4 regions of the Kitasatospora sp. NPDC059327 genome follow, and region 1 is predicted to be linked to each of the others. Evidence: riboswitches for the same ligand, from Rfam matches in the RefSeq annotation. Region 1 holds a riboswitch; each other region holds the start of a gene.
The links. Region 1 has a riboswitch for cobalamin ahead of ACFXHB_RS43820 (HoxN/HupN/NixA family nickel/cobalt transporter). Riboswitches for the same ligand answer to the same signal wherever they lie in the genome.
Positions count from the first base shown of each region.

Region 2: linked by a shared signal. The riboswitch ahead of ACFXHB_RS07345 (prenyltransferase/squalene oxidase repeat-containing protein) and the one ahead of ACFXHB_RS43820 (HoxN/HupN/NixA family nickel/cobalt transporter) in region 1 are both predicted to bind cobalamin.
Region 3: linked by a shared signal. The riboswitch ahead of ACFXHB_RS04735 (CoA-acylating methylmalonate-semialdehyde dehydrogenase) and the one ahead of ACFXHB_RS43820 (HoxN/HupN/NixA family nickel/cobalt transporter) in region 1 are both predicted to bind cobalamin.
Region 4: linked by a shared signal. The riboswitch ahead of ACFXHB_RS07325 (prenyltransferase/squalene oxidase repeat-containing protein) and the one ahead of ACFXHB_RS43820 (HoxN/HupN/NixA family nickel/cobalt transporter) in region 1 are both predicted to bind cobalamin.

Region 1 covers NZ_JBHYYB010000191.1:5,701-7,892, reverse strand. Annotated here, with positions in the region: gene ACFXHB_RS43820 (HoxN/HupN/NixA family nickel/cobalt transporter) at 1-1,159, opposite strand, end outside; cobalamin riboswitch at 1,192-1,385, opposite strand; partial or broken gene ACFXHB_RS43815 (ArsR/SmtB family transcription factor) at 1,468-1,809, shown strand; gene ACFXHB_RS43810 (hypothetical protein) at 1,958-2,192, shown strand, end outside.
Region 2 covers NZ_JBHYYB010000007.1:151,957-154,148, forward strand. Annotated here, with positions in the region: gene ACFXHB_RS07340 (hypothetical protein) at 1-528, opposite strand, end outside; cobalamin riboswitch at 663-739, opposite strand; cobalamin riboswitch at 817-960, shown strand; gene ACFXHB_RS07345 (prenyltransferase/squalene oxidase repeat-containing protein) at 1,061-2,192, shown strand, end outside.
Region 3 covers NZ_JBHYYB010000005.1:6,229-8,420, forward strand. Annotated here, with positions in the region: gene ACFXHB_RS04730 (hypothetical protein) at 1-45, opposite strand, end outside; cobalamin riboswitch at 369-559, shown strand; gene ACFXHB_RS04735 (CoA-acylating methylmalonate-semialdehyde dehydrogenase) at 762-2,192, shown strand, end outside.
Region 4 covers NZ_JBHYYB010000007.1:147,814-150,005, forward strand. Annotated here, with positions in the region: gene ACFXHB_RS07320 (hypothetical protein) at 81-479, opposite strand; cobalamin riboswitch at 751-899, shown strand; gene ACFXHB_RS07325 (prenyltransferase/squalene oxidase repeat-containing protein) at 999-2,096, shown strand.

The DNA of each region.
Region 1 (2,192 bases):
GGTCGGCGGCGTCCTCGGCCGCCGTCCCCTGGGCGGGCACGTCACCCGGGGGCCGCGTGGACCGCGGGCTCCAGCGCCGCTCGACGCCGGCCAGCCGCCAGTAGGCGATCGCCGCCGCCCAGACCACCACGAACAGCCCGACGATGACATAGCCGACGTTGTCCAGCGAGAGGTCCGCGATCCAGCCGCTCACCGGGTCGGTGAGGTCCAGCTTCTCGTGCAGCACCCCGACCAGCTCGATGGTGCCGATGATGAAGGCCACCGCGATCGACAGCCCGGTGATGGTCAGGTTGTAGTACACCTTGCGCACCGGGTTGGAGAACGCCCACTGGTACGCGAAGTTCATGAACGTCCCGTCCAGCGTGTCGAACAGGCTCATCCCCGCCGCGAACAGCAGCGGCAGGCAGACGATCGCGTACCAGGGCAGCCCGGAGGCCGCGCCGGAGCCGGCCATCACCATCAGCGTCACCTCGGTCGCGGTGTCGAAGCCGAGGCCGAGCACCATCCCCACCGGGAACATCTGGCCGGGCCGGGTGATCGAGCGGGTCGCCCGGTTCAGCACCCGGGCCAGCAGGCCGCGCGAGTTGAGGTGCTCCTCCAGCTCCGCCTCGTCGAAGCGGCCCGCGCGCATCGACCGGAACACCCGCAGGATGCCGAACAGGGCGGCCAGGTTGAGCGCGCCGATCAGGTACAGGAAGGCACCGGAGGCCGAGGTGCCGACCACGCCCAGCCACTGGTGGGTGGGGGACTCGTCGTCCATCAGCGTGTTGGCCAGCTGGGCGCCGCCCGCCACCAGGGCGGCCATCAGGACCACCATCGAGGAGTGCCCGAGGGCGAACCAGAAGCCCACCGAGACGGGCCGCTTGCCGTCCGCCATCAGCTTGCGGGTGGTGTTGTCGATCACCGCGATGTGGTCGGCGTCGAAGGCGTGCCGCATGCCGAGGGTGTAGGCGGTGATCCCCAGGCCCACCCCGAAGACCTGCGTACCGACCGCGTAGCCCTCGGGTGCCACCAGGAAGAAGAGCGTCCCGAACGCCACCACGTGCATGGCCAGGATCACCCCCATCAACCCGGCCGTACGGATGGTGTCCTCGCGCTTCCAGCGGAAGGTGGGCAAGGCGGACGGCGCCGCGGGGGCGGCGGTTTCGGGCAGGGTCATCGTGGGATCACGCTCCAGCACCTCGTGGAAAGTCGTTCGTGAGATGCCGTGGCCGGTCTCCTGGCTTACGGGGCTCCCGTGCCCGCCTTCCCGGGCGCGCGAGGCACCCAGTGGCGTCGTGGGCACGGACGACTCCCCCGATCACAGTGGCGAGGGCCGCTCCGGACTCCGGACTCCTGAGAGTCCGTCACCGGTCTTCCCGAGCACCACGGCGGGCAACACCGTAGGGTCCCCCGCCACACCCTTGCAAGGCTGCGCACCTGCGCAGGTGTCCGGAATCACAGCCCCGGGGCTGCGAGAATGTCCGCATGCATCTCGTACCGGCCGACCGCGCGGGCCACCGCACCATCGACGGACACCGGGTCTGCGAGGCCATCGCCGCGATCGGCGACACCGGGCACGTCCGGTCCTGGGCCGAGCGGTTCTCGCTGCTCGCCGACCCCGGTCGGCTCGCCCTGCTGCTCGCCCTGCACCGGGCCGGCCCGCTCGCCGTCACCGACCTGGCGGTCGCCACCGGTATGCGCGACCCGGCCGTCTCGCAGGCACTGCGGCTGCTGCGCACGGCGGGCGTGGTCACCGGCGACAAGGACGGGCGGGTGGTGCGCTACCGGCTGCTGGACGAGACTATGCGCCCCCTGCTGGACGCGTGCGCCGCCGCCGAGCACCACGAACCGGCCGACGCGCCCGAGCACCACCGGCCCACCGCCCCGGCCGGGCCCCACCGGCCCACCGCCGCGGCCGGCTGACCCACCGTCCGGCCACCGCCCCGGCACGCACCCGGATGAGTACGATCATCGCGTGCTGATCCGCCGCAGGCCCCGGGGCCGGGCCTGGCCCGACGACGACCGCTGGAACACCCGGCCGGTCGAGGCACGCGTCCTCGCGGTCGTCCGCACCCTCACCTCCGCCACCCGCGTCCTCGACGTGCTCACCCTGCTCCGCGACCGCGACGGCATCCGCTTCTACCTCACCGTCAACCCCGGCTCGGCCTTCACCGCCGGACTGGACGCGTTCCTGCGCGACCTGCCCGGGT
Region 2 (2,192 bases), on a different contig from region 1:
GGCGAGCAGGCCGAAGACGGTGCCGTTGAAGTTGGCGGACGGGCCGTAGTAGCCGGGTTCGGCGCTCTGCCAGTAGGCGGTGAGGTCGGCGAGGAGGTTGCGGGCCGGGCCCACTCGGGCGGGGTCGATGCCCGCCGCGTAGGCGTTGAGGATGCCGCGCTCGTAGTCCGTGACGACCGGCGAGCCGCCGGGCCAGCCGGGCGCGGCGAGCTGGTTGCGGTACACGAGGCGGGCGTTCTTGCTCGCGTCACCACCGGGGGTGACGTCCGCCGCTGCCGTGCCGGCGGCCGCAAGCGCGCTGAAGGCCCACTCGTTGGAGAGCCCGCCACCGGTGACGTAGCCGCCGTCGGCGGCCTGCAGGGACTTCAGGTAGGTGACACCGGTGCTCTTGGAGGTGGCTATCTGCGCGGGACTGGCCGTCGCGTGGGCGGGGACGGGGGTGAGCAGCAGCGCTCCGGCCGACAGCGCCACGGTGACGGCGGAGGCGGCACGGGACGGGGTGGTCCGCGAGGTGGTGGGGAGGGTCACGGGACAGGCTCCTTGGGGTGGCGGGCGCCGACCCTGCCCCGTGCGGTCCGGCGTCCGTTCGGGCGCGCGCGACCGCTGGAGCGGTCGCCGCCCGAATCGCGTGGGCCGGCATTCGCCGTGGTGCACGGCCGGGCGGGCATCCGGGCTCGGGGTGGCTCGAACGCCACCCCACACCGCTGCGCGTCAGCCCCGGATTCGCACCGGGTTCCCCCGTCAGGCCACCGCGGACGCTACCGTACGGCGCTCCCGATCACGAGGTGATGTGGTCGACATGACGACCCGTTGACTGTCCCTCGACCGACGTGGTCTGATGAACCGTTTTTCACCCTCGGCATTCAGGGGAAGCCGGTTCGATTCCGGCGCTGACCCGCAACCGTGGACCCACCTCCGGGTGGGTGAGCCGGAATGCCTGGACCGGGGGTCTGTTCCAAGCACATGCGTCGTCGCGGACTACGACGTGGTCGGGACGGTCCCTGCCCGGGTACCGTCGGCTGCGCCGTGGTCTCCTGCGTCGACCGACGAGGGAGTCGTCGTGAGGGTCAGCAGCAGTCGCACACGTCACAGAAGCCGGGACCTCGCCTCCCTGGTGGTCGCCGGCACGGTGGCGGCCGCCGCCTGCGGAACGGTCCTGCTCGGCCGGCCCGGCATCGCCGCCGCCGACCCGATCGAGCGGTGCACCGCGACGACCGGCGCGATCGTCGCCGTCGACTTCGGCCACTGGGGCGGCGGCATCGTCCGCGGTTGCGACGCCAACCCCACGACGGGGATGAACCTGCTGCACGCCGCGGGGTTCACCACCACCGGCACCGAGCACGACGGGCCGGCTTTCATCTGCCGGTTGGGCACCGGGAGCTTCGACGCCGGCACCCAGTACCCGACGCCGGCCGAGGAGTCGTGCGTCAACACCCCGCAGGCCACCGCGTACTGGTCGTACTGGATCGCCGCACCCGGCCAACAGGCCTGGTCCTACAGCCAGTTCGGCGCGGGGACGCAGAAGCCCAAGCCGGGCGAGGTCGAGGCCTGGGTGTACGGCGGCACCGACATCGGCGGCACCAGCGGCGCGCCGACCTTCACCCCGGACTCCGTCCGGGCCAAGAACGACGGCCCCTCGCCCTCGCCCACGGCGACCCCGAGCCCGACGTCGACCTCCACCGGGTCGCCGGCCGCCCCCGGCGACCCGGCGGCCGCGGCGGCCTGGCTGGCCGGGCGCCTCGTCGCCGGCGACCACATGGAGAACTGGGCCACCGAGGGGCCGGACTACCCGCGGACCGCGCTCACCGCCGTCGCGCTCGCCGCGGCGGGTACGCAGGATCCGGCGCTGCGCAAGGTGCTCGGCTTCCTCTCCACGCACACCGACGCGTTCCTCCTCCCCGAGGGTCCGACCGGCGCGCCCGACGCACGGGCCGCCGCGCTGCTGGCCCTCGTCGCCGAGAGCACCGGCCGCGACCCGCGCTCCTTCGGCGGCCGGGACCTGGTCGCCGCGCTCACCGACCACGTCTGCGCGGCGGCGGGGGAGAACGGCAAGTGCACCGCCGCCGGGGACTTCCTCGGGGCGGCCTCCCCCTGGGTCCAGACGCTCGGCGTCATCGCGCTCCAGCGTGCCGGCGTCACGCCGCCCGCCCCGGCACTCGCCCGCTTCACGGCCCTCCAGTGCGCCGACGGCG
Region 3 (2,192 bases), on a different contig from region 1:
GGCCGTGCCGCAGACGAAACAGTTCCACATGTCGAATGTGCTCATCTGACCATCGCCGACCTTCGCGCGACAACGACTTCCCCGTGGGCCCGCGCGGACGCGTCGGCCGGGTACGGCGAAGGCGTCGCGCGTGCATGCCCACAGCATGTACCTGCCCGGAACGATCCGGCACCATACGCTTTCGCCGTTACCAAACAAAGACGTGATGTTGTGTCAAAGATGAATGTCCGCAGGCTAGTTGATCATCACTGCAGGGGCTTCGCCGCAGTTCGCGGCTGTCGCGGGTGGCGGGCGCGCGCGGTGGACGGTCATGGCGGCGGCGGCCGGGCGAGGGTGGCGATACGGTGCGGCTCGACCCCTGGACTTAGTAGGACGTCCAACTATATGGTCGTGGACAAGGCCCGCAGTGCAGGGAAGCCGGTGTGAATCCGGCACGGTCCCGCCACTGTGACCGGGGAGTGCGTCGTCGCAGTACCAGCCACTGGCAGCCAGCCGGGAAGGCCGGGCGGCGCGCGGTGATCCGGGAGTCAGGATACCGACTGCGGGTGTTCCGTGTTGTCCACGAGGATGGAGCAAACACGCATGGCACCGGTCTGCGCGCCTCCCGACCCTGGTGATCCTGCGACGGCCGCGGTGTGCCCGTCCCCCTGACGGTGTGCCGCGCCCGGCGGTACCCGTGTGCCCGCACCGGGCCCACGGCGGTGCCGCCGTGCCCCAGTTCCCTCGGATCCACCTGACATCCTGACGAGAGCAGGCTTGTGATGATCCGTGAGCTCAACCACTACATCGGCGGCAAGCACGTCGCCGGCACCTCCGGGGTGTTCGGCGACGTGTACGACCCCAACACCGGTACGGTCCAGGCACGTGTTCCACTGGCGAGCCGGGCCGAGACCGAGGCGGCGATCGCCGACGCCGAACAGGCCCAGGTCGAGTGGGCCGCCTGGAACCCGCAGCGGCGGGCCCGGGTGCTGCTGCGCTTCCTCCAACTGGTCGAGGCCGAGCGCGAGTCGCTGGCCCGGCTGCTCTCCGCCGAACACGGCAAGACCGTCGCCGACGCCCACGGCGACCTCCAGCGCGGGCTGGAGGTGGTGGAGTTCGCCGCCGGTGTCCCGCACCTGCTCAAGGGCGAGTTCACCGACAGCGCCGGTACCGGCATCGACGTGTACTCGCTGCGCCAGCCGCTCGGGGTGGTCGCGGGCATCACCCCGTTCAACTTCCCCGCGATGATTCCGCTGTGGAAGGCGGCGCCCGCGATCGCCTGCGGAAACGCCTTCGTGCTCAAGCCCTCCGAGCGCGACCCGTCGGTGCCGCTGCGGCTCGCCGAGCTGTTCGTCGAGGCGGGCCTGCCGCCGGGGGTGCTGAACGTCGTCAACGGCGGCAAGGAGGCGGTGGACACGCTGCTCGACGATCCGCGGGTGCAGGCGCTGGGGTTCGTCGGGTCGACACCGGTCGCCGAGTACGTCTACGCCACGGCGGCCGCGCGGGGCAAGCGCGCGCAGTGCTTCGGGGGCGCCAAGAACCACCTGATCGTGATGCCGGACGCCGACCTCGACCAGGCCGCCGACGCGCTGATCGGCGCCGGGTACGGCTCCGCGGGCGAGCGGTGCATGGCCGTCTCCGTCGCGGTGCCGGTGGGGGAGGAGACCGCGGACGCGCTGGTCGCCAAGCTCATCGAGCGGATCGCCGCGCTCAGGGTCGGCGCCTCGCACGACCCCGCGGCCGACTTCGGTCCGCTGGTCGGCCGGGACGCCCTGGAGCGGGTGCGCGGATTCCTGGACCTGGGCGTCGAGGAGGGCGCCGAACTGGTCGTCGACGGTCGTGAGCTGACCGTGCCGGGGTACGAGGACGGCTACTTCCTGGGGGCCACGCTGTTCGACCGGGTCACCCCCGGGATGCGGATCTACCGCGAGGAGATCTTCGGCCCGGTGCTGTGCGTGGTCCGTGCGGCGGACTACGAGGAGGCACTGCGGCTGCCGAGCGAGCACGAGTTCGGCAACGGCGTGGCGATCTTCACGCGGGACGGCGACACCGCGCGGGACTTCACCCGGCGGGTCCACACCGGGATGATCGGCGTGAACGTGCCGATCCCGGTCCCCGTCGCGTACCACACCTTCGGCGGGTGGAAGCGCTCCGGGTTCGGCGACCTCAACCAGCACGGTCCGGACGCGATCCGCTTCTACACCAGGACCAAG
Region 4 (2,192 bases), on a different contig from region 1:
TCTCCTCGGCGGTGTCCAGCCCCTGCGTGAAGCCGACGATCTCTCCATCCGATACGACAGTCCGACCGGGAGATGTCGGGTCAGCAGTAGGTTTCGATGAAGAGGAGCACCCGGCCGTCGTCGGCGGTGAACTCGTACGCCTCATGGATCGGCAGGTCGGTGGCGTCGAGGCGGGCCCGCGCCGCCAGCCACGCGGCGGGGCGCTCGGCGTCCGCCAGAAAGCGGGGGAGCCACCGCTCGGCCCGGTCGTCGTAGTACTCGCCCATCGACATCACGTCGGCGCAGACGGCCAGCCGCTTGGCCCGGCGGGGGTGCAGCGGCCCACGGGCGAGCCGCCAGTGGCAGCCCTCGCCGTCGGCGAAACCACGGGCCGCCACGGGACGCAGGGTGTACGAGCCGGCGCGCTCGTCCGCCGACGGAGGTTCCATGGCGGCCACCACCTCGGCGAGGGTCGTGGCACGCTGACGCTTCTTCGACACCCGGACAGGATGCCAGGGCCGACCGTGTGTCGGACAGTTCGTGTGTCGGGACAGTTCGTGCGAGTCCGTGAGCCGGGAGGCCGGCGGGGGCCCGGTCGATGGCTCCGACCGGCCTCGCGGTCCGGTGGGGTGATCGTGGTCGCGGGTGCCGGTACCGGTCCCCGGGGCGACGACCTGCCGGGCGGGGGAGGGGAGTCCGGCAGGCCGGGGGCACGGCGTCGGCGAACCACCGGGTGGTCATGATGATGTGACGCACGATCCCTTGACCCGGTCTTTTCCGCTTCGCGATGATGAGCCGTCACATGGTGACTCCGTCAACGGGGGAAGTCCGGTCCGAATCCGGCGCTGACCCGCAACGGTAGGTCGCCGACGTCACGTCGGCGGCGAGCCCGAGTACCCGTCGGCGGAGATGTGGCGTCCACTCCTCCCGTCGTGGTCTGCGGGCCGGAGCTCCGAAGGCTGCCCCGGCACCCGCCGCGCGCCTTCCGGGCCCCTGCGTCCAGGCCCGGAAAGGCACCCATGCCCCCGCTCCGCCGCACCCTCGGTCTGCTCGCGATACCCGCCCTCGCCCTCGCCACCGCACTCCCGGCCTCGGCGGCCGCCCACGCCGCGCCCGCGGCCGCGCCCGCCGCGACGACATCCGCGACGTCGTCCGCGACGCTCCGGCCGGACGCCGCGGCGGCCGGCTGGCTGGCCCGCCAACTCGTCGACGGGGACCACTTCGAGTCCGTCTTCAACGGCACCGCCTACCCCGACCAGGGCCTGACCGTCGACGCCGTACTGGCCTTCGCGGCCTCGCACAGCTCCGACCAGGCGGCAGCCAGGGCCACCGCCTGGCTGGCGAAGCCCGAGATCATCGGCGGCTACCTCGGCGACGGCACCACCGAGGCCTACGCGGGCGCGACGGCCAAGCTGCTGCTCGCCGTCGAGGTGCGCGGCGGGAACCCGGCCGGGTTCGGCGGCGTCGACCTGCCGGCCCGGCTGCGCTCGCTCCAGACCGCCGAGGGCCGCTTCTCGGACCGCTCGCAGTGGGGCGACTACAGCAACGCCTTCGGCCAGTCGCTGGCCCTGATCGCGTTGCACCGCACGCCCGGTGACGCCCCGGCGGCGGCCGTGGACTTCCTCGCGAACAGCCAGTGCGCGGACGGCGGCTTCCCCGTCTCCTTCGGCGCGGCCACCTGCACCGGTGACCCGGACGCCACCGCGCTCGCCGTCCAGGCCCTCGCCGCCACCGGCCGCGCCGCCAAGGCGGCCTCCGGCCTCGCCTGGCTGGCCTCCCGTCAGAACGCCGACGGCGGCTTCGCGGCCTCCGGGGCGACCGCCTCCAACGCCAACACCACCGGCCTGGCCACCCAGGCGCTGCTCTCCGCAGGGCGCTTCGGCGCCGGCCTCAAGGGCTGGAGCCGCTTGGTGAAGTTCCAGCAGGGCTGCGCCACGGACCCGGCGGTGCGCGGCGCGGTCGCCTACGACGCGTCCGGGTTCAACCCGGGCAACGGCGCCCGGGCCACCGCGCAGGCCGTCCTCGGCCTCGCCGGCACCCCGCTGGCCACCCTGTCCGCCGCGGGTGCGCGTCCCGGCGCCCCCACCCTCGCCTGCCCGGCACCGGCCGCCGGCTGAGGCCGCGAGCGCCGGCGCGGCGGACGCCGGCGCGGCGGACCCCTGATCCCGAGAACCCCAGAACCCGCGAACCCCTGATCCCGCGAACCCCTGATC